DNA from 3 places in the Streptomyces sp. NPDC053541 genome. Region 1 is predicted to be linked to each of the others. Evidence: riboswitches for the same ligand, from Rfam matches in the RefSeq annotation. Region 1 holds a riboswitch; each other region holds the start of a gene.
What was found. Region 1 has a riboswitch for cyclic di-AMP ahead of ACIGW2_RS19245 (M23 family metallopeptidase). Riboswitches for the same ligand answer to the same signal wherever they lie in the genome.
Positions count from the first base shown of each region.

Region 2: linked by a shared signal. The riboswitch ahead of ACIGW2_RS26390 (peptidoglycan DD-metalloendopeptidase family protein) and the one ahead of ACIGW2_RS19245 (M23 family metallopeptidase) in region 1 are both predicted to bind cyclic di-AMP.
Region 3: linked by a shared signal. The riboswitch ahead of ACIGW2_RS13725 (M23 family metallopeptidase) and the one ahead of ACIGW2_RS19245 (M23 family metallopeptidase) in region 1 are both predicted to bind cyclic di-AMP.

Region 1 covers NZ_JBITXM010000007.1:116,491-123,600, reverse strand. Annotated here, with positions in the region: gene ACIGW2_RS19250 (GntR family transcriptional regulator) at 147-830, opposite strand; gene ACIGW2_RS19245 (M23 family metallopeptidase) at 1,009-1,779, opposite strand; cyclic di-AMP (ydaO/yuaA leader) riboswitch at 1,792-1,957, opposite strand; gene ACIGW2_RS19240 (M16 family metallopeptidase) at 2,152-3,519, opposite strand; gene ACIGW2_RS19235 (M16 family metallopeptidase) at 3,546-4,892, opposite strand; gene ACIGW2_RS19230 (DNA topoisomerase (ATP-hydrolyzing) subunit A) at 5,080-7,110, shown strand, end outside.
Region 2 covers NZ_JBITXM010000010.1:360,005-367,114, forward strand. Annotated here, with positions in the region: gene ACIGW2_RS26370 (aspartate aminotransferase family protein) at 1-692, shown strand, start outside; gene ACIGW2_RS26375 (helix-turn-helix domain-containing protein) at 779-1,378, shown strand; gene ACIGW2_RS26380 (DUF6126 family protein) at 1,397-1,546, shown strand; gene ACIGW2_RS26385 (tyrosine-protein phosphatase) at 1,583-2,380, opposite strand; cyclic di-AMP (ydaO/yuaA leader) riboswitch at 2,755-2,911, shown strand; gene ACIGW2_RS26390 (peptidoglycan DD-metalloendopeptidase family protein) at 2,916-3,881, shown strand; gene ACIGW2_RS26395 (SGNH/GDSL hydrolase family protein) at 4,053-4,847, shown strand; gene ACIGW2_RS26400 (STM4011 family radical SAM protein) at 4,900-5,787, opposite strand; gene ACIGW2_RS26405 (STM4012 family radical SAM protein) at 5,800-7,110, opposite strand, start outside.
Region 3 covers NZ_JBITXM010000004.1:667,861-674,970, forward strand. Annotated here, with positions in the region: gene ACIGW2_RS13710 (PLP-dependent cysteine synthase family protein) at 1-228, shown strand, start outside; gene ACIGW2_RS13715 (MFS transporter) at 225-1,589, shown strand; gene ACIGW2_RS13720 (PP2C family protein-serine/threonine phosphatase) at 1,649-2,917, shown strand; cyclic di-AMP (ydaO/yuaA leader) riboswitch at 3,165-3,311, shown strand; gene ACIGW2_RS13725 (M23 family metallopeptidase) at 3,323-4,417, shown strand; gene ACIGW2_RS13730 (aldo/keto reductase) at 4,559-5,524, shown strand; gene ACIGW2_RS13735 (PrsW family intramembrane metalloprotease) at 5,677-6,966, opposite strand.

The sequences.
Region 1 (7,110 bases):
GGGACGAGGGGCCGCGCGAAATGCGGTGGGGAAATTTCGGCGCACTCGCCGGAATGCCCGCACCCCGGGGCGCGCGCGGTTTATCCGTTTCCGGGCAGCACGGAAAAGGGATGCGAATTCCCGCCCCTTTGTATACGGCGCCCGTGTTAATTCCCCGGTCCCGCACTGTGTACGGGATGTTGCGAAACCCTCACGCGCGCCCGGTCCGGCCGTTTCAGGCGGTGCCGCGGCAGGGCCCGCTCCACGTGCAGCGCGGTCAGCGCCCGGGCCCGTTCGGCGTCCCGGCGGGCCACCGCGTCCACGATCGCCCCGTGCTCGGCCCAGGTCTCGGCGGGCCGCTCGGCCGGCTCGACCGCGTACATCCAGGCGATCTTGTGCCGCAGCTGGGTGAGCAGCGCGGTGAGCGGCGGGCTGCCGGAGGCCTGGGCCAGGGTCTCGTGGAACCAGCCGCCGAGCGCCGCCAGGTCCGCGCCGCGTCCGGCCCTGGACCGCTCCTGCCCCAGCCTGACCAGGCCGCGCAGCACCTTGAGGTGCGCCTCGGTGCGCCGCTGGGCGGCCCGGGCGGCACCCAGCGGCTCCAGCAGGGAGCGCATGTCGAGCAGGTCGGCGGCCTCCTGCTCGCCGGGCTCGGCGACATGGGCGCCGGCGTGCCGGCGGCTCACCACGAAGCCCTCGGACTCCAGCGTGCGCAGCGCCTCGCGGACCGGGACGCGGGAGACCCCGTAGCGGCGGGCCAACTGTTCCTCCGTCAGCCGGTCGCCCCGCGCGTACACCCCGGAGACGATGTCGTCCCGGATCGCCGTGCATACCGATTGCGCGGGAATGCGCATGTCCGACCTCCGTTTTCCGCCGCGCGATACCCCGTCGAGCGCCGCCTTGTCCGGCGACTCTATTGCAGGTCGCCGGAAATTCCGACGGCGCCCGGTGGAAAGGGACGCAAAAAGGCCCCGGCTCGTTTCGAGCCGGGGCCTTTTCACGGGATCGGCCGCCCGGGGGCGGTCCGGGCCGTCAGACGTCGACGCCGCGGGCGCGGAGGTAGCTGATCGGGTTGATGTCGGAGCCGTACTCCGCGGTGGTGCGCGCCTCGAAGTGGAGGTGCGGGCCGGTGGAGTTGCCGGAGGAGCCGGAGATGCCGATCTGCTCGCCGGGGGTGACCTTCTCGCCGACGGAGACGGTGATGGCGGAGAGGTGCCCGTACTGGGTGTACGTGCCGTCGTTCATCCGGATCACGACGTTGTTGCCGTAGGCGCCGCCCCAGCCGGCCTCGACGACGGTGCCGGAGCCGACGGAGACGACCTTGGTGCCGTAGGCGGCGTGGAAGTCGACGCCGGAGTGGCTGCCGGAGGACCAGAGCGAGCCGCCGGTCTTGTAGCCGGTGCTCACGTACGAGCCGGCCACGGGAAGCTGGAAGGAGGCGAGGCGCTTGCGCTCGGCCTCACGGGCGGCGCGCTCCTTGGCCTCGCGGATCTCCTTGGCGCGGGCCTCGGCCTTGCGCTTGGCCTCGGCGGCGGCCCGGATGCGGGCGGCCTCCTCGGCGGCCGCCTTCTCCTGGGCGGCGGCCTGGGCGTCGACCCGCTCGGCGAGGGACTCGTCGACGATGACCTGGGTGAGGCCGGTGTCCTCCGGGGAGGCGCCTTCCGTGTCGGCGGCGAGCGCCGGGGAGGCGAGGGTGCCGATGACACCGGTGGTGGCGAGCGTCGCGACGCCGGCGATGCCGGCGCTGCGGCGAGCGAGCCGGCTCGGGGCACGGTGCTTCCCGGTGGCACGGGTGAACGCCATGAAGTGGCTGGTCCTTTCCTTCCCTCTCGCCTACCGGGTTAGCTGACGGGTTCGGAGCAGGAAGGTCTCCTACGGGCCCCTCCGCGCGGAGCGAAGGCGTCCGATTCACCCCAGGGACTGCGTGCGGGTCCCCGGCTCCCCAGGCTCGCGCCTTGTGGGGACTCGGCGATGACTGTCCGTTGCCGCGGGTGCGGCGTCGAGCAGTGGCCGGACAGCCGCATCGACGCTAGGCCGATCACCTTTCAATAACCAAACGGACACGCATTTTTGTAAGACATGCCACAGGGCATTCGATCACACTCATTGGCAATACGGACAAAAGGGAGGACCCCGACGAACCAGGTCGCCGGGGCCCTCGTGACGGCGTCTCAATCAGCCGGAGACGACGCTCACTTCGCCGATGCCGAGGGCCCGCACGGGCTCCGCGATCTGCGCCGCGTCACCCACCAGCACGGTCACGAGCCGGTCCACGGGGAAGGCGTTGACCACCGCGGCGGTCGCCTCCACCGTGCCGGTCGCGGCCAGCCGCGCGTACAACTGCGCCTGATAGTCGTCCGGGAGGTGCTGCTCGACCTGGTCGGCGAGCGTCCCGGCGACGGAGGCGGCCGTCTCGTACTTCAGCGGGGCCACGCCGACCAGGTTCTGCACGGCGACGTCGCGCTCCGCGTCGGTCAGCCCCTCGGCGGCGAGGGTGCGCAGCACCTTCCACAGGTCGTCGAGGGCCGGGCCGGTGTTGGGCGTGTCGACCGAGCCGCTGATGGCGAGCATCGACGCGCCGTTGCCCTCGCCGTCCGAGCGCAGCACCTGGCCGAACGCCCGCACGCCGTAGGTGTATCCCTTCTCCTCGCGCAGCACGCGGTCCAGGCGGGAGGTGAGGGTGCCGCCCAGGCAGTACGTGCCGAGCACCTGGGCCGCCCAGACGCTGTCGTGGCGGTCGGCGCCGACGCGGCCGATGAGCAGCTGCGTCTGGACGGCGCCCGGGCGGTCCACGATGACGACCCGTCCGGTGTCGTCGGCGGTGACCGGCGGCATCGGGCGCGGGGCGGCGGGCTCGCCGCTCCAGGCGCCCAGGGTGTCGGCGAGCACCTGGTCCAGGTCGACGCCGGTGAGGTCGCCGACCACGACGGCGGTGGCGGCGGCCGGGCGCACGTGCGCGTCGTAGAAGGCGCGGACGGCGGCGGCGTCGATCGCGGCCACGGTCTCCTCGGTGCCCTGGCGCGGCCGGGACATGCGCGAGGAGGCCGGGAACAGCTCCTTGGAGAGCTGCTTGGCGGCCCGGCGGGCCGGGCTGGCCGTCTCGTGCGGGATCTCGTCGAGGCGGTTGCGCACCAGGCGCTCGACCTCGGTCTCCAGGAACGCCGGGGCGATCAGGGCCTCGGCGAGCAGGCCGAGCGCCTTGGGCAGCCGGGAGACCGGGACCTCCAGGGAGACCCGTACGCCGGGGTGGTCGGCGGCCGCGTCGAGGGTGGCGCCGCAGCGCTCCAGCTCGGCCGCGAACTCCTCGGCGGTGTGCCGGTCGGTGCCCTCGGACAGGGCGCGGGCCATGATCGTGGCGACGCCGTCGAGGCCCTCGGGCTCGGCGTCCAGCGGCGCGTCGAGGCAGATCTCGACGGCCACCACCTGCTGGCCGGGGCGGTGGCAGCGCAGCACCGTGAGCCCGTTGTCGAGCGCGCCGCGCTCGGGGGCCGGGAAGGCCCAGGGCTTCGCCTCGCCGGCCCGCGGCTGCGGGTGGAAGGTCATGCTGGTCAAAGACGCGGCGGTGTCGCTCACTGGTCCGCTCCCTCTTCCTCGTCGCTGTCGGCCTCCTCGGCCGCGTCACCCACCGGCTCGTAGACGAGCACCGCGCGGTTGTCGGGCCGCAGCCGGGCCGCGGCGACCGCCCGGACCTCCTCGGCGGTCACGTCGAGGACCCGGTCGACGGCGGTCAGCGCCAGCTGCGGGTCGCCGAACAGCACCGCGTAACGGCAGAGTTCGTCGGCGCGGCCCGCGACGGTGCCGAGCCGGTCCAGCCACTCGCGCTCCAGCTGGGCCTGGGCGCGCTCCATCTCCTCGGCCGTCGGGCCCTCGGCGGCGAACCGGGCCAGCTCCTCGTCGACGGCCTCCTCGATCCGCGGCACCTCGACGCCGCCGGAGGTCTTGACGTCCAGCCAGCCGAGCGAGGGCGCGCCGGCCAGCCGCAGCAGGCCGAAGCCGGCGGCGACGGCGGTGCGGTCGCGGCGGACCAGCCGGTTGTGCAGCCGGGAGGACTCGCCGCCGCCGAGGACGGTCAGGGCGAGGTCGGCCGCGTCGCACTCGCGCGTGCCGTCGTGCGGCAGCCGGTAGGCGGCCATCAGCGCGCGGGCCGGCACCTCCTCCTCGACGACCTCGCGCAGCTGCCCGCCGATCACGTCGGGCAGCGAGCCGTCGCGCGGCTCGGGCTTGCCGTCGTGCGCGGGGATGGAGCCGAAGTACTTCTCCACCCAGGCCAGGGTCTGCTCGGGGTCGATGTCGCCGACCACCGAGAGGACCGCGTTGTTCGGCGCGTAGTACGTGCGGAAGAAGTTCCGCGCGTCCTCCAGGGTGGCCGCGTCCAGGTCGGCCATCGAGCCGATCGGGGTGTGGTGGTACGGGTGACCGTCCGGGTAGGCGAGGGCGGTGAGCCGCTCGAACGCGGTGCCGTAGGGCACGTTGTCGTAGCGCTGGCGGCGCTCGTTCTTGACGACGTCCCGCTGGTTCTCCATGGACTCGTCGTCCAGGGCGGCGAGCAGCGAGCCCATCCGGTCGGCCTCCAGCCAGAGCGCGAGCTCCAGCTGGTGGGCCGGCATCGTCTCGAAGTAGTTGGTGCGCTCGAAGCTCGTCGTGCCGTTGAGCGAACCGCCCGCGCCCTGCACCAGCTCGAAGTGGCCGTTGCCGTGGACCTGCTTCGATCCCTGGAACATCAGGTGCTCGAAGAGGTGGGCGAGACCGGTACGGCCCTTGACCTCGTGCCGGGAGCCGACGTCGTACCAGAGGCAGACCGCGGCGACCGGGGTCAGGTGGTCCTCCGAGAGCACCACGCGCAGGCCGTTGGCCAGCCGGTGCTCGGTCGCTGTCAGGCCGCCGGAGCCGGCCTCGGCCGCAGCCGTGTGACCCATGGGCATGTGTCCCCTTCGATCGCGATCGGGAAAAAGTCCTGCCACTGTATGCAAGCGCGCCGACACCTGGCGAAGTTCCCGGCCGCCTCGGATGTCCCTCTTCCGGGTCGCGGTCGGCGTTGTCGGTGCCACGGTCCACAATGGTCCGCGTCAGATCAACCTTGTTGGTGAAGGAGCCGCAGCCGCGATGGCCCGCCGCAGCACGAAGACACCGCCGCCGGACGACGCGTTCGAGGAGCGAATCCTCGACATCGACGTCGTTGACGAGATGCAGGGCTCCTTCCTCGAGTACGCGTACTCGGTGATCTACTCGCGCGCGCTGCCCGACGCCCGCGACGGCATGAAGCCGGTGCAGCGGCGCATCGTCTACCAGATGAACGAGATGGGCCTGCGCCCCGACCGCGGCTTCGTCAAGTGCGCCCGCGTCGTCGGCGAGGTCATGGGCAAGCTGCACCCGCACGGCGACGCGTCCATCTACGACGCGATGGTGCGCATGGCGCAGCCCTTCTCCATGCGCGTGCCGCTGGTCGACGGCCACGGCAACTTCGGCTCGCTGGGCAACGACGACCCGCCGGCCGCCATGCGGTACACGGAGTCGCGGATGGCTCCGGCGGCGCTGCTCATGACGGAGTCCATCGACGAGGACACCGTCGACTTCACGCCGAACTACGACGGCCAGGAGCAGGAGCCGGTCGCGCTCCCCGCCGCGTACCCGAACCTGCTGGTCAACGGCGCCTCCGGGATCGCCGTCGGCATGGCGACCAACATGCCCCCGCACAACCTGGGCGAGGTCGTCGCGGCCGCCCGCCACCTGATCCGCCACCCGAACGCGGACCTGGATGCGCTGATGCGCTTCGTGCCGGGCCCCGACCTGCCCACCGGCGGCCGGATCGTCGGCCTGTCCGGCATCAAGGACGCCTACGAGACGGGCCGCGGCACCTTCAAGATCCGCGCGACCACCACGATCGAGACGGTGACCGCCCGCCGCAAGGGCATCGTCGTCACCGAGCTGCCCTTCACGGTCGGCCCCGAGAAGGTCATCTCCAAGATCAAGGACCTGGTCGGCTCCAAGAAGCTCCAGGGCATCGCCGACGTCAAGGACCTCACCGACCGCAACCACGGTCTGCGCCTGGTCATCGAGATCAAGAACGGCTTCGTGCCGGAAGCGGTCCTGGAGCAGCTCTACAAGCTGACGCCGATGGAGGAGTCCTTCGGCATCAACAACGTGGCGCTGGTCGACGGACAGCCGCTCACCCTCGGCCTCAAGGAGCTCCTTGAGGTCTATCTCGACCACCGCTTCGACGTCGTGCGGCGGCGCTCCGAGTTCCGCCGCGGCAAGAAGCGCGACCGCCTCCACCTGGTGGAGGGCCTGCTCGTCGCGCTGCTCGACATCGACGAGGTCATCCGCCTGATCCGGGAGAGCGAGAACTCGGCGGAGGCCAAGTCCCGGCTCATGGAACGCTTCTCGCTGAGCGAGGTCCAGACGCAGTACATCCTGGACACCCCGCTGCGCCGGCTCACCAAGTTCGACCGGATCGAGCTGGAGACCGAGCGCGACCGGCTCACCGGCGAGATCGACGAGCTGACCGGGATCCTGGAGTCCGACGCCGAGCTGCGCAAGCTGGTGTCGGCGGAGCTGGCCGCCGTCGCCAAGAAGTTCGGCACCGAGCGGCGCACCGTCCTGCTGGAGTCGGCGGGCGCGCCGGTCGCGGCCACCTCCCTGGAAGTCGCGGACGACCCGTGCCGGGTGCTGCTCTCCTCCACGGGCCTGCTCGCCCGCACGGTGACGGAGACGCTGCCGGCCGCGCAGGACGGCAAGCGGGCCAAGCACGACGTGATCCTCTCCTCGGTGGCGGCCACCCAGCGCGGCGACGTCGGTGTGGTGACCTCGGCCGGCCGGCTGCTCCGGGTCGCCGTGATCGACCTGCCGCAGCTGCCGGACACCGCCACCGCGCCGAACCTGGCGGGCGGGGCGCCGCTCGCGGAGTTCGTGTCCCTGGAGGCGGACGAGACGGTGCTGTGCCTGACCACCCTCGACGAGGAGTCGCCGGGCCTCGCGCTCGGCACCCTGCAGGGCGTGGTCAAGCGGGTCGTGCCGGACTACCCGGCGAACAAGGACGAGCTGGAGGTCATCACCCTCAAGGAGGGCGACCGGGTCGTGGGCGCGACCGAGCTGCGCACCGGGGACGAGGACCTGGTCTTCATCACCTCCGACGCC
Region 2 (7,110 bases), on a different contig from region 1:
TCCTGATCGCCGACGAGGTGCAGACCGGCCTGGGCCGGACCGGCGACTTCTACGCGTACCAGCACGAGGACGGCGTCGAACCGGACCTGGTCTGCGTCGCCAAGGCGCTCTCCGGCGGCTACGTCCCGGTCGGCGCCACCCTCGGCAAGGACTGGATCTTCAAGAAGGTCTACTCCTCGATGGACCGGGTGCTCGTCCACTCGGCCAGCTTCGGCTCCAACGCGCAGGCCATGGCCGCCGGGCTCGCGGTGCTCTCGGTCATGGAGTCCGAGGACACCGTGGCCCACGTGCGCCGGGTCGGCGGGCTGCTCGCCGACCGGCTGCGCGCGCTCGTCCCGCGCTACGAGCTCCTGAAGGAGATCCGCGGCCGCGGGCTGATGATCGGCATCGAGTTCGGCCGCCCGAGCTCCCTCGGCCTGCGCAGCCGCTGGACCATGCTCCAGGCGGCCCGCAAGGGGCTCTTCGCCCAGATGGTCGTGGTGCCGCTGCTCCAGCGCCACCGGATCCTCACCCAGGTCTCCGGGGACCACCTGGAGGTGATCAAGCTCATCCCGCCGCTGGTCGTCGACGAGGCGGACGTCGAGCGCTTCGTGACCGCGTTCACGGCCGTGATGGACGAGGCCCACGCCGGCGGCGGACTGCTGTGGGACTTCGGGAAGACGCTGGTCAAGCAGGCGGTCGCGCAGCGCTGACCGGAATCAGCCGGTTTCCGCGCACGGGCTTTTGCCTCTGAGGCAAGAAAGTTGCCTCAGAGGCACGGGCCTGGCGCAATGGACGCATGGACCACGTCACCGACGTCCTCCCGGACGTCGCTCCGCAGCTGCGGGCCCTGCGCCGCAGGCGCGGGCTCACCCTGGAGGCGGCCGCCCAGCGGGCCGGGCTCTCGCCGGCCCACCTCTCCCGTCTGGAGACGGGGAACCGGCAGCCCTCGCTGCCGATGCTGCTCGCCCTCGCCCGTATCTACGGTACGACGGTCTCCGAGCTGCTCGGCGAGGCGCCGCCGGAGCGCGACCCGGTCGTGCGGGCCGGGCGCTCCGAACCGGTCGAGGCCGACGGCTGGGTCTACCGGCAGGCCGGCGGCGCGGGCCGCGCCATGCAGGCGCTGCGCGTCCACGTCCCGTACGCCACCAGCACCGACATCGTACGGGTCCATCCGGGCGAGGAGTGGATCCACGTCCTCGAGGGGCGGGTCAGGCTCGCGCTGGGCGAGACCGTGCACGTCCTCGATCCCGGGGACAGCGCGCACTTCGACTCGCTCACCCCGCACCGGATCGGCGCCGCGACCCCGTCGGGTGCCGAGCTGCTGTTCGTCCACACCCTGATGCAGAGTCCCGCCGCCGAGCTGTGCCTCGGTGACGGCACCCCGCATCGACGCTGAGGCCCAGAAAGGACCGACATGTCCGAGAAGTCCGTACCGGTCACCGGCGAGGAGCGCGGTGAGGGCAAGTTCCCCAAGGGGCTGGTGCTCCGGCTCTTCGCCTATCTGGTCGCCGGCCACGTCTTCGCCGCGTTCCTGTATCTCCTCTTCGCGATGGGGGCGAAGTAGCCCGTAGCGGGCTGATCGCCCCCGTCGGGCGGCGGTCTACGCCTCGGTGACCAGCCGCTCGCGCAGCCGCTCCCGGGTTGCGGGGGCGAGCCGCAGGCCCTCCGTCAGATAGACGTCGACCGAGCCCCAGGTCTGCTCGATCGTCTCGAAGGCGGCCCGCAGGTACTCCGCCCGCGCGTCGAAGAGCGGACCCAGTAGCTCCATCACCTCGGGCGCCATGGCGTCCGGGTCGGTGGAGCTGCGCTGGATCTTGTAGCGGCGGTGCGGGGCGCCGGACTTGAGGTAGTCCTCCTCGATCGCCTCGCGCTCCACGCCGACCGCGAGCAGCGAGACCGCGATCGCCAGGCCCGCGCGGTCCTTGCCGGCGGCGCAGTGCATCAGGGCGGGGACGCTGTCCTCGGCCATCGCGTGCAGCACCCGGCTGTGTTCCGGAGCCTTCTCGACCACCATCTTCCGATACGAAGCGGACATCCTGGCCGCCGCCTTGCCGTCGCCCAGCAGTTCACGCAGCTGCGCCAGGTCGCCCGTGCGCACCATGTGCCAGAACTCCTTGCCGTCGGCGGGGTCGCTCAGGGGTATGTTCACGTTCCGCACGCCGGGCAGCTCGACGTCCGGGCCCTCGATCCGCCGGTCGGCCTCGTTGCGGAAGTCGAAGACCGTGTGCAGCCCGAGTCCGGCCAGGAAGTGCGCGTCCTCGGTCGTGGCGTGCGCCAGGTGACCGCTGCGGAACAGGCGTCCGGGGCGCACGGACCGGCCGTCCACGGTCGGCAGACCGCCCACGTCGCGGAAGTTGCGTACGCCGGTGAGCTCGGGCTCGGTCGTCGCTTGCGTCACGGTTGCTCCTGCTCGTCGAGATCGGTTCCTCGGGCAATCATCATGGCTCCCGGCCCGTTCGGGCACCCCCTCGGGAGGGAATGGGTGATCTGCCCGAATTGAGCGATTGAGGATAAGGCGCCCTGGTTGCAGGGGAGATGGGAATCGGGGCGTGAGCAGCGTCATACACGTGACGGACCGTTGCTGATCGTCTTTTCCAAATTCCCCCCGGCAAAGGGAAATCGAGAGAACGGCATCAACGGAGGGTCACCGGAATTCCGGCTCGCATTCACCGTGTTCGAGATCGAATGGAACCGGCGGCTTGTTCCGCTCGTCCCCGCTCGTCTAGCGTCGCGCTCACTCCGGACGGACCGCCGAATCCTGCCGCCGCCCGGAATCCGCACTCACCCGTACACGGCAGGAGCGGGGGACCCAGGTACGTCGCCGTCCTCCCGAAGAGAAGGACGGCTCGGGGTGAAGCCGCGCGTCCGCGCGGCCGGACATCTCCAGTCCGAACCCGACAGCTCACCTCGCAGGCGACGGAGAGGACACCGCCATGCCCGCGAAGGGTAAGCACCGCCGTACCAAGGCCAACCCCATCACCCGCGGGTTCGTGGCCGCCGGCGCCGGAGGCGCCGTCGTCGCCCTCCCGCTGATCGGCGCCACCGGCGCGCACGCCGCCGAGCAGGCCGCCGCACCCGCCGCCCCGCGCCAGGCCGTCGCCGCCGCCGCGCCCGCCGCCGTCACCCCCGCCAAGGCCCCGGCCGCCAAGAGCACCACGTACACCGTCGTGCGCGGCGACTACCTGTCGAAGATCGCCACCGAGCACCGGCTCGCCGGCGGCTGGCAGAAGCTCTACCGCGACAACCGCCAGGTCGTCGGCGAGGACCCCTCGCTGATCCTGCCCGGCATGAAGCTCACCCTCGGCGCGAAGAACCCGGCCAAGGCCGCCCCCGCGCCCAAGGCCGCCGCACCGAAGGCCCCCGCGGCCAAGAGCGCGCCCAAGAGCACCGCCAAGAACGGCGACACCGCCCCGAGCCGCGCCTCGCGCGGCACCGAGCGCGCCGCCGCCCCGGCCGCCCCCGCCACCGCCCCGGCCGCGGCCCCGGCCGCCTCCTCCGGCTGGGTCGCCCCGGTCAGCGGCGGCATCGGCACCCCGTACCGCGCCTCCGGCTCCATGTGGTCCTCCGGCTACCACACCGGTGTCGATTTCATCGCCTCCACCGGCACCACCGTCCGCGCGGTCGGCCCCGGCACCGTCTACTCCGCCGGCTGGGGCGGCGCCTACGGCAACCAGGTCGTCATCCAGCACGCCGACGGCACCTTCTCGCAGTACGCCCACCTCTCCTCGCTGTCCGTCTCCGCCGGACAGACTGTGAGCGGCGGCCAGCAGATCGGCCTCTCCGGCGCCACCGGCAACGTCACCGGACCGCACCTGCACTTCGAGATGCGCACCGGGCCGGAGTACGGCTCCGACATCGACCCGCTGGCCGTCCTGCGCCAGCACGGCGTGGGCATCTGACACCACGTCACCCCGGCCCCGTCCGGACAGCACCCGGAGGCCCGGCACGCACGTGCCGGGCCTCCGGCGTATTCCGGCTTGGTGGAATCTTTATCGGTGGCATATGTCACCCGCCGTCAACCCCTCCTTACGGTCGCGTAGGTCACATCCCGAAGGGAAAGATGTGGTCCCGTGGCAGACGATTCGAGATCACCAGACAAGAACGCATTCGGGTCGTACGCGGCGATCGGTGACAGCTTCACCGAGGGCGTCGGAGACCCCGGGCCCGACGGGACGTACGTCGGCTGGGCGGACCGGTTCGCGGTCCTGCTCGCCGACCAACTGCCGGAGCACGACGAGTTCCGGTACGCCAATCTCGCCGTACGGGGGCGCCTGCTCGACCAGATCGTCGCGGAACAGGTCCCGCGGGCGAAGGAACTCGCCCCCGACCTCGTGACCTTCTGCGCCGGCGGCAACGACATCATCCGCCCCGGCACCGACCCCGACGACGTGGCCGAGCGCTTCGAGCGCGCGGTGGCCGACCTCACCTCCGCCGTCGGCACCGTCATGGTGACCACGGGCTTCGACACCCGCGACGTGACCCTGCTCAAGCACCTGCGCGGCAAGATCGCCACCTACAACGGGCACGTCCGGGCCATCGCCGACCGCTACGGCTGCCCCGTGCTCGACCTGTGGTCGCTGAGGTCCGTCCAGGACCGGCGCGCCTGGGACGAGGACCGGCTCCACCTCTCGCCCGAGGGCCACACCCGGGTCGCGCTGCGCGCCGCCCAGGTCCTCGGCATGCGGGTGCCGGCCGACCCGGAGCAGCCCTGGCCGCCGCAGCCGCCGCGCGGCACCCTGGAGGTCCGCAAGGACGACATCCACTGGGCCAAGGAGTACCTGGTGCCGTGGATCGGACGCCGGCTGCGCGGCGAGAGCTCCGGCGACCACGTCGAGGCCAAGCGCCCCGACCTGCTGCCGCTCTAGATCGACTTCCTCCGGATCGGGCCGGGCTTCCGGGCAAGCCCGGTCTTCCGGATCAGATCGGCAGCACCGGCAGCACCGGCAGCGGCGGCCGCCCGGGCGGGTTCGCCGGGACGCGTTCCAGGACGCCCCCGGCGAACACGTCGTACAACGGCAGCGTCTCCAGGTGCACGTAGCCGATGTGGCAGTCGCACACGGCCAGCGGACACGGCCGGGGCCGCAGCGCCGCCCGGTACGAACCGTCGTAGAGGTTGCCCAGCTCGGCCCGGACGAAGTGGCAGCGCCGCACCGTCCCGTCGCCGTCCACCGAGACCACCGACGCGCCGGTGCGGCAGGGCAGCCCCGCCGAGGCGTGCGGATGCCGGCTGTACGGGAAGAGCGGGTCGAGCGCCGTCCACTCGGCGGCCTCGGCGTCGGTGTACGTGTGCCCCTCCGCCGCGTTCACCCACAGGTACACCCGCTCCGGCAGCGCCGCGCGCAGCCGCCGCGCGTGCTCCCGGTGCTCGGGCAGCCCCACGATGCCCACGCTGAACCGCACCCCGCGCCCCGCCAGCTCCCGGCACTTGCCGAGGAAGCGCTCGTACGGCGTCTGGCCCGGGTGGTAGGTGCACCACAGCGCCACCGTGCCGAGGTCCGCCTCGGCGAGCCAGTCGGTGCGGCAGCTCAGATTGGTCTGGATCGCCACCCGCTCCACGTGCGGCAGCCGGGACAGCTCCACGAGCGTGCGCCGGTACCAGGACCGCACCAGGCCCTCGCCCCACGGCGTGAACAGGATCCGCAGCCGGTCCCCGGTCTGCCCGGCCGCCCAGCCGGCGAAGCGCTCCAGGGCCGCCCGGTCGGCCCGCAGCTGCTCCGGGCTGTCCCGCCGCTTGGCGAACGGGCAGTAGGGGCAGTCGTAGTCGCAGGAGGCGAGCGGCCCCCGGTAGAGCACGGTCAGGTCCATCGCCGCCGCCCCCTACTTCGCCTCGTACGCGGCCATGGCCGCCCGCACCGCCGGCGAGAACAGCTCCGGACCGAGCCCGTCGGAGTGCGCCAGGCCCTCCGGGGACAGCCGCAGCAGCCCCGCCGGGGCGTCCGCGTCCAGCCAGCCGCGCTCCTCGAAGCGGGCCAGCTCCGCCGGGAAGTCCGCGAACGGCGAGCCGCCGAACCGGGCCTCGTACTCCGCCAGCGGCATCCCCGCCGCCTGGAGCAGCGACTGGAGCAGATGCCGGCGGCGCGCCTCGCCGGCGTCGACCCGGCGGCCCACCTCGGCCCGGGAGAAGTCGGCCGCCCCGGTGTAGGCGTCGATGATGGAGCGGATCTCGCGCATCTCCACCGCGTAGTCGAAGGAGTAGTGCAGCCGCGAGGTGTACGAGCGGGCGCCGCAGCCCAGGCCGATCATGCCGTCCGTCTGGCAGGCGTGGTCGTCGGGACCGAGCGCCGGGGCGTCCGCGCGCCGGAACATGCGCATCGACACCTGCTCGTAGCCCCGCTCAAGGAGGTGGTCCCGGCCGTACCGGTAGAGCCGCAGCCGCCGCTCGTCCCACTCCCGCTCGCTCTCGGCCGGGCCCTTGCGGCCCAGGCCGGTGAGCGGCCGCACGTACAGCGGGTACAGATACAGCTCCTCCGGCCGCCAGGCGAGCGCGGCGTCGAGCGAGCGCCGCCAGGACGCCTCGGTCTGGCCGTCGATGCCGTAGATCAGGTCGATGTTGAGCACCGGGACGCCGGTGTCGCGGATCCGGCCGAGGGCCGCCTCGACCTCGGAGCGGCGCTGCGGGCGCACCGCCGCGCGCGCCTCGGCCTCGACGAAGCTCTGCACCCCGATGCTCAGCCGGGTCGCGCCGCGCTCCGCGAGGACCGCGAGACGGTCGGCGGTGGCGGTGGCGGGCGAGGTCTCCACCGACAGCGGCACCGCCCGCAGATCGGCGCCCATCCGGCGCTCGGCGATGTCGCACAGGCGCTCCAGCTCGGTCGCCGTCAGGAAGGTGGGCGTGCCGCCGCCGAACGCGGCCGTGGCGAACCGCACCGGCGCCGCGTCGCCCAGGGCCTCGCGGACCGCCGTCGCCTGCCGGTCGAGCGCGTCGAGATAGCGGGTGGTCAGCTCGTCCGGGGCGCCGATCCGGGTGAAGAGGTTGCAGAAGCCGCAGCGCACCTCGCAGAAGGGGATGTGCGCGTAGAGGGACAGCGCGTCCTTCGGCTCGTCCGCCCACAGCCCGGCGAGCGCGGGCCGGTCGGGCAGCGGACGGTAGGCCGTCTTGTGCGGGTAGGCGTAGACGTAACTCGTGTA
Region 3 (7,110 bases), on a different contig from region 1:
GCGGTCGCGCTGGTGGCGGGCTGGCTGGCCCGCACCCGGCCGCGCGGCACCCGGATCGCCGCCGTCTTCCCCGACGGGCCGCAGCGCTACTTCGACACCGTCTTCAACGACGAGTACTGCGCGGCCCACGGTCTCCTGGACGGTCCCGTACGGGACGAGCCGGCCGCCTTCGCCGAGGGCGAGCCGGTCAGCGGCTGGACGCGCCGGGTCCTGGAGCGGGTCCGATGAGCGCGGGCGACACCGCGGGCGACACCGCGGGCGGGAGCGCGGGCCGGCCCCAGGCCAGGACCACGGGACGGATCAGGGCCGGGACCGCGGCCAGGACCACGGGCCGGATCAGGGCCCGGGCCGCTGGCGGGATCTGGAAGCAGTCGCGCAGCTTCGAACCGGCCGTCCGGCTGCTCTTCCTCAACCAACTGACCATCAACCTCGGCTTCTACATGCTGATGCCGTACCTGGCCGCGCACCTCGCCGACGGCCTCGGCATGGCGGCCTGGGCGGTCGGGCTCGTGCTCGGCGCGCGGAACCTGTCGCAGCAGGGCATGTTCCTGGTCGGCGGCGCCCTCGCCGACCGGCTCGGCTTCAAGCCGCTGATCGTGGCCGGCTGCGCGCTGCGGACGCTCGGCTTCGGCGCGCTCGCCTTCGCGCAGTCGCTGCCGATGCTGATCGCCGCCTCGCTGGCCACCGGGCTGGCCGGGGCGCTGTTCAACCCGGCGGTGCGGGCGTACCTGGCGGCGGAGGCGGGGGAGGAGCGGCGGGTCCAGGCCTTCGCCCTGTTCAACACGTACTACCAGGCGGGCATCCTGCTCGGGCCGCTCGTCGGGGTCGCCCTGACAGGGGTGTCGTTCCGGCTGACGTGCGTGGTGGCGGCGCTGCTGTTCGCCGCGCTGACCCTCGTACAGCTGCGGCACCTGCCCGTACGGCACAAGACGGCCGCGCCTGCTGCTCGGGGAGAGGAGCGCGGGCAGTTCCGCACGGTGCTGTCGAACCGCACCTTCTGGCTGTTCTCGCTCGCCATGACCGGCTCGTACGTGCTGTCCTTCCAGGTCTATCTGGCGCTGCCGCTGGCCGCGGACGGCACGGCGGCGACCACGGCGCTGTTCGTGGTCTCGGCCCTGGTGGCGCTCGCCGGGCAGCTGCGGATCACCGCCTGGTGCCGGGCGCGGCTCTCGCGCGAGCGCTGTCTGGTGCTGGGCCTCGGGCTGATGGGGGCGGCGTTCCTGGTGCCGGCCGCGCTCGGGCGCCCCCTCGCGGCGCTGCTGCTGTGCGCGGCGGTGCTCGCCGTGGCGAACGCCGTGCTCTACCCGTACGAGATGGACACCGTGGTGGCGCTGTCCCGGGGGCGCTGGGTGGCCACCCACTACGGGCTCTACAACACCGTCTGCGGGATCGGCATCACGCTCGGGAATCTCGGAACGGGCGTGCTGCTGGACGCGACCGGCTGGTCGGCGGTGCCGTGGCTGGTGCTGTGCGCGGTCGGGCTCGGCTGCGCGGCGGCGATGGCGGCCCTGGCGCGCGGCGGGCGGCTCGCGGAGCGCCCCGCCGTACGCCAGTCGGCCGAGGAGGAGTCGCCGACCCGCACGGGCTGACGGCACCCTGGGGTGGTCGCGGTGGTGTCCGCGGCCGGGCGCATCCAGGGAGAGCACAGGTGGCGCGAGCAGCGGGAGCGCCGGGTGGGGCGCGGGGCGGGCCTGCGGGCGCCGACCCCGGGCCGTACCGCGGTGCCCGGCGCTTCCTGCGGGCGCTGCCGCCGCTGGTGATCGTCGGCGGGGTGGTCTACGACCTGATGACCCCGCCCGCGTTCACCGCCGCCCCCATGTACGCGGCGGCGCCGCTGATCGCCGCTCCCTTCTTCTCGACCCTGACGACGCTGCTGACCGGGATCGCGGCGGTCCTGGCGTGCGTCGGGCTGCACAACTACAACGCGACGGCCGACACGATCCCGGCCCTCACGGAGTCCCTGACGGTCGCCACGGTCTCGGCGCTGGCGGTGCTGGTCAGCCGGGTGGTGCGGCGCAGCGGGGAGCGGCTGGCCTCGGCCCGGGTGATCGCCGAGACGGCGCAGCGGGCGGTGCTGCCGGCGCCGGCCGAGCGGATCGGCGGGCTGCAGATCGCGGCGCGGTACGAGGCGGCGCAGGCCGACGCGTTCATCGGCGGCGACCTGTTCGCGGTCCAGGACACGCCCTTCGGGGTACGGCTGGTGGTCGGCGACGTGCGGGGCAAGGGGCTCGACGCGGTCGAGGCGGTGGCGGTGGTCATCGGCGCCTTCCGGGAGGCGGCCGAACAGGAGGCCACCCTGGAGGAGGTGGCCGAGCGGCTGGAGCGGGCGCTGGCCCGGGAAGGCACGCGGCGGACCGGGCTGGACGCCTTCGAGGGGTTCACGACGGCGGTGCTGGCCGAGATCCCGGGCGGTGACCGGGTGGTCCGGGTGGTCAACCGCGGGCATCCGGAGCCGCTGCTGCTGCACGCGGACGGCGGCGTCGAGCCCCTGCTGCCGAGCGAGGCGGCACTGCCGCTGGGCATGGGGGAGTTGGCGGTCTGGCCGGACCGGGTGGACGTGTCGCCGTATCCGCCGGGGGCGACGCTGCTCTTCTACACGGACGGGCTGTCGGAGGCGCGGGACGCGGCGGGCGAGTTCTACGACCCGAAGGGGCGGCTCGCGGGGCGCCTCTTCCCGGGGCCGGAGGAGTTGCTCGACGCGCTGGTGGCCGATGTGCGGCGGCACACGGGCGGGGCGACGACGGACGACATGGCGCTGCTCGCGGTGGCCCGCCCGGCGGCGGGGCAGCCGGAGCGGCGACGCACCATGCCGGTGGTGCCGGGGGACAGTGGCGCCCGGGGCGGGACAGGGACCGGGACCCGGGGCGGGACCGGGAGTGGGAGCGGGGACGGGAGTGGGAGCGGTGCGCGGCGGTGACAGTGGTGCCGGGCAGGACGCTCGTGGCACCGATGACAGGCCGTAGTCGAAGGGTCTCCCTCCGATAACAATTGACTCAACGTCAGATTCCTTCTGTGAACGCCTGTGTTTCTGAAGGGCGTTCAACTCGGGCGATTCCCTCCCAATTCAGCTAATGATCAAGGGGAACGGCTTGGAATCGGAGGGCCGTGTCTATTAACGTTCGATAACGCAGCGCGGTCGTCACAGCCGTCGCAAGAGACGGCACCGTGCGCGTGCGCCGAATCCCGCAAGGGAACCGGGGAACCACCACTTGGGGTGAATCGGGCCCCACCGCACCCGTGCGGCACGCCCGTAGGAGACCTTCCTGCTCCGAACCCGTCAGCTAACCCGGTAGGCGAGAAGGAAGGAAAGGAGAGCGCCTCCGTGGCGTCCAACACCCCTGCTCCGCAAACCCCCTTCGCCTCCTACGACGCCGCCGCTGCGCCGGGCGCCCTGGACGGGGGCACGGAGGAGTGGAACCCCACCGAGGACTCCCTGCGCGCGCAGAACCGCTCCGGCGGACGCCACCGTGTCGTCAAGCAGCGCTCCAACTTCGCGCGTTCCTCCACCGTCCTCGGCGTCGGCGTCATCGCCGCCGTCGGCGCCGGCGGTCTGGCCACCGCGCAGCAGAAGCCCCCGGTCTCGATAGCCCTGCCGGACGTCGACCTGCCCGACGCCGCGGACCTGCCCGGCGTCGGCGAGCTCATCGGCGCCTCCGACGACCACGAGGACTCCGGCTCCGAGGCCGCGGGCAACGCCGCCCAGCCGCTCACCGCGCTGACCTACACCACCCCCGACGCCGCCCCGCAGAGCGCCGGCAACGCGGCGACCGGGACGCGGACGACCGCCGACGCGGGCGAGGCGCTGCGCGCCCGGATCCTCCAGCAGGCCGAGCAGCAGCAGGCCGTCGCCGACGCCGCCGAGAAGGAGGCCGCGGAGAAGCTCGCGGCCGAGAAGGCGGCGGCCGAGGCCCAGGCCAAGGCGGACGCGGCGGAGAAGGCGGCCGCCGAGGCGAAGCGCAAGGCCGAGGAGGAGGCCGCGGCGAAGGCCGAGGCCGAGCGCCTGGCCCAGCTCGCCGCCAGCTACGCGCTGCCGACCACCTCGTACACGATCACCTCCACCTACGGCGAGGCCGGCTCCATGTGGTCCTCCGGCTACCACACCGGACTGGACTTCGCCGCCCCCACCGGCACCCCGGTCAAGGCCGTCCACGGCGCCACCGTGAAGTCGGCCGGCTGGTCCGGCGCCTACGGCTACCGGATCGTCCTGGAGATGGCGGACGGCACCGAGGTCTGGTACTGCCACCTCTCCTCCATGACCGTCGGCGTCGGCCAGTCCGTCGGCACCGGCGAGACCATCGGCCGCGTCGGCGCCACCGGCAACGTCACCGGCCCCCACCTCCACCTCGAGGTGCACACCCCGTCCGGCGACGGCATCGACCCGGCCGCCTGGCTGCGCTCCAAGGGCCTGTCCGTCTAGGGCGCGGGTCCGGGGCGCCGGTGCTGAGTGGGTGGCGCCGCCGCTGAGTGGGTGGCGCGCGGTGCGCTGGGCGCGCGGTGCGTGGTGCCTGTGCGGGGTCGGTCCGGAATAGCGTGACCGGCGGGCGGAGTTGATCTCTTCATGACTTCACTCCGCCGTCTCGGCACCTCCGACCTGCATGTCTTCCCGCTCGCCCTCGGTGGCAACGTCTTCGGCTGGAGCGCCGACGAAGCGCAGTCCTTCGCCGTGCTCGACGCCTACGTCGCCGCCGGCGGCAACTTCGTCGACACCGCCGACGTCTACTCGGCCTGGGCCGAGGGCAACCGGGGCGGCGAGTCCGAGACGGTGATCGGCCGCTGGCTGGCCTCCCGGGGCAACCGCTCGGACATCCTCGTCGCCACCAAGGTCGGCGCCCACCCGGACTTCAAGGGCCTGAGCGCCGCGACCATCAAGGCCGCCGCCGAGGAGTCGCTGCGCCGGCTCGGCACCGACCACATCGACCTCTACTACACGCACTTCGACGACGAGTCGGTGCCGGTGGAGGAGATCGTCACCGCCCTGGACCAGCTGGTGAAGGACGGCAAGGTGCGTGCCGTCGCCGCCTCCAACATCTCCCCCGAGCGGCTGCGGGCCTCGCTCGACTTCGCCGAGGCCGAGGGCCTCGCCCGCTACGTCGCCCTCCAGCCGCACTACAACCTGGTCTCCCGCGAGACCTACGAGGGCCCGCTGCTCGACGTCGCCCGGCAGGGCGGCCTCGCGGCCGTGCCGTACTACGGCCTGGCGTCCGGCTTCCTCACCGGCAAGTACCGCCCCGGCAAGGTCGTCGACAGCGTCCGCGCCCCGCGGGCCGCCGCGCTCGCCGAGACCGAGCGCGGGCAGCGGGTGCTCGCCGCCCTGGACGCGGTCGCCGAGGCGCGCGGCGCCGAGCCCGCCACCGTCGCCCTCGCCTGGCTCGCCTCCCGCCCCACCGTCGCCGCGCCGATCGCCTCGGCCCGTACGGTCGAGCAGCTCCCGGCCCTCGTCGCGGTCGCCGACCTGGAGCTCACCGAGGCCGAGCTGGCCACCCTGACCGAGGCCTCCGAGGCATCTGAGGCCTCCGAGGCCTGAGCGGGGCCGGAGCCGGGGGCGGGGGTCCCGGGGCCGCGCGGCTCGCGCGGCCGGTGCGGCCGGTGCGGTGGGCGGTCCGCCGTCTGCCCGTCTGCCCGTCAGCCGTATGCGGTCTGCCCGCCTGCGGTCCGTCGGCCGCGGCTGCGGTCCGGCTAGCTCCGGTACGGGTTGTAGCCGCCGTAGTCCAGGTACTGCGGCGGCGCCCAGACCCGGCCGGTCGCCCGGGCCGCGTAGGTCAGGGCCGGGGAGGCCACCTGGCGGCGCTGCCACAGGTGGTGCAGCAGCTCCTGCTCGCGGGCGGTGAAGTCCTGCGGGGCCAGTCCGCGGCGGGCCCGGTGCCGCAGGAAGGCCAGGGTGGTGGCGAAGGCCTCGTACTCGCCGACGGCCCGTGCGCCCGGCTTGCCGAAGGTGCGGGCCGCGTAGCCGCGGGCCATCGAGCGGGCCCGCATCGAGGAGAGCGCGAGCGGTTCGTCGAGGGCGAGCCAGCCGGCCGTCGCGTAGGCCGGGAGCTCGCCGGATATCGTCCGCAGCTCCTTCTGCCGGCTCCATATCGCGAGCCAGGTGAGCAGGGCGAAGACCGGCACCATGAACATGCCGTAGACCAGGACGAAGGCCAGCGGGTGGAAGGTCGCCGAGCCGTTCCACAGGGCGTGCAGGCCCATCGCGAGGAGCAGGCCGGCCAGTGGCAGCAGCCACAGCCGGGTGCGGCGGAAGCGGGCGCCCGCCGGCAGCAGCGCGGCGAAGCCGAGGCCGAGTCCGGTGAGCGAGGTGAAGAGCGGGTGCGCGAACGGGGACATGATGACCCGCGCGAAGAACGTGGCCACCGTGGTGCCGAGGCCGCCGGAGCCGAGGGTCTGGTCCTCGCCGAAGGCGTTGCCCAGGTAGAGGATGTTCTCCGTGAAGGCGAAGCCGGTCGCGGTGAAGCCCGCGTAGACCAGCCCGTCGACCGGGCCGGTGAAGTCCCGGCGGCGGAAGAGGAAGAGCAGCAGCACCGCCGCGCCCTTGGCGGTCTCCTCCACGACCGGGGCGACGGCGGTCGCGCCCAGCGACTCCGCGGAGCCGGGGTCGGCGGTGGCGCTGCTGATCCACTCCACGGCGAAGGAGTTCGCGAAGATCGCCACCAGCGTGGAGGCGAAGGCGCCCCAGGCGAGCGCGAACAGCAGGTTCTTCCACGGGGCCGGCTCGACGCGGTCGAGCCAGCGGAAGGCGAAGACGAGCAGCGGCACCGGCAGCACGGCGAGGCCGAGGCCCACGAGGAAGCCCTCGGTGCCGGTCTCCCGGCGCACGATCGCCAGGATCACCAGCGCGCACAGCGCGAGCACGGTGATCAGGGCGATCGCCCGGACCAGCCGGCTGCGCCAGACCCTGCGGGGCTTGTAGCGCCACTTGGACCGCTCCGGCACGGCGGCGAAGTCCGGCTGCTCGCTCTCGAGTTCGGGCACGGGAGCGGGCGCCGGGACGAACGCCCGGCCGGGGGCGCCCGCCTGCGCGGGGACGGTGCCGGGTGCGGCGACCGGGCCCGAGGCGGGTCCGGTGGCAGGTCCGGCGATGCGATTCGAGGACACGCAACGACCCTAACCAGCGGC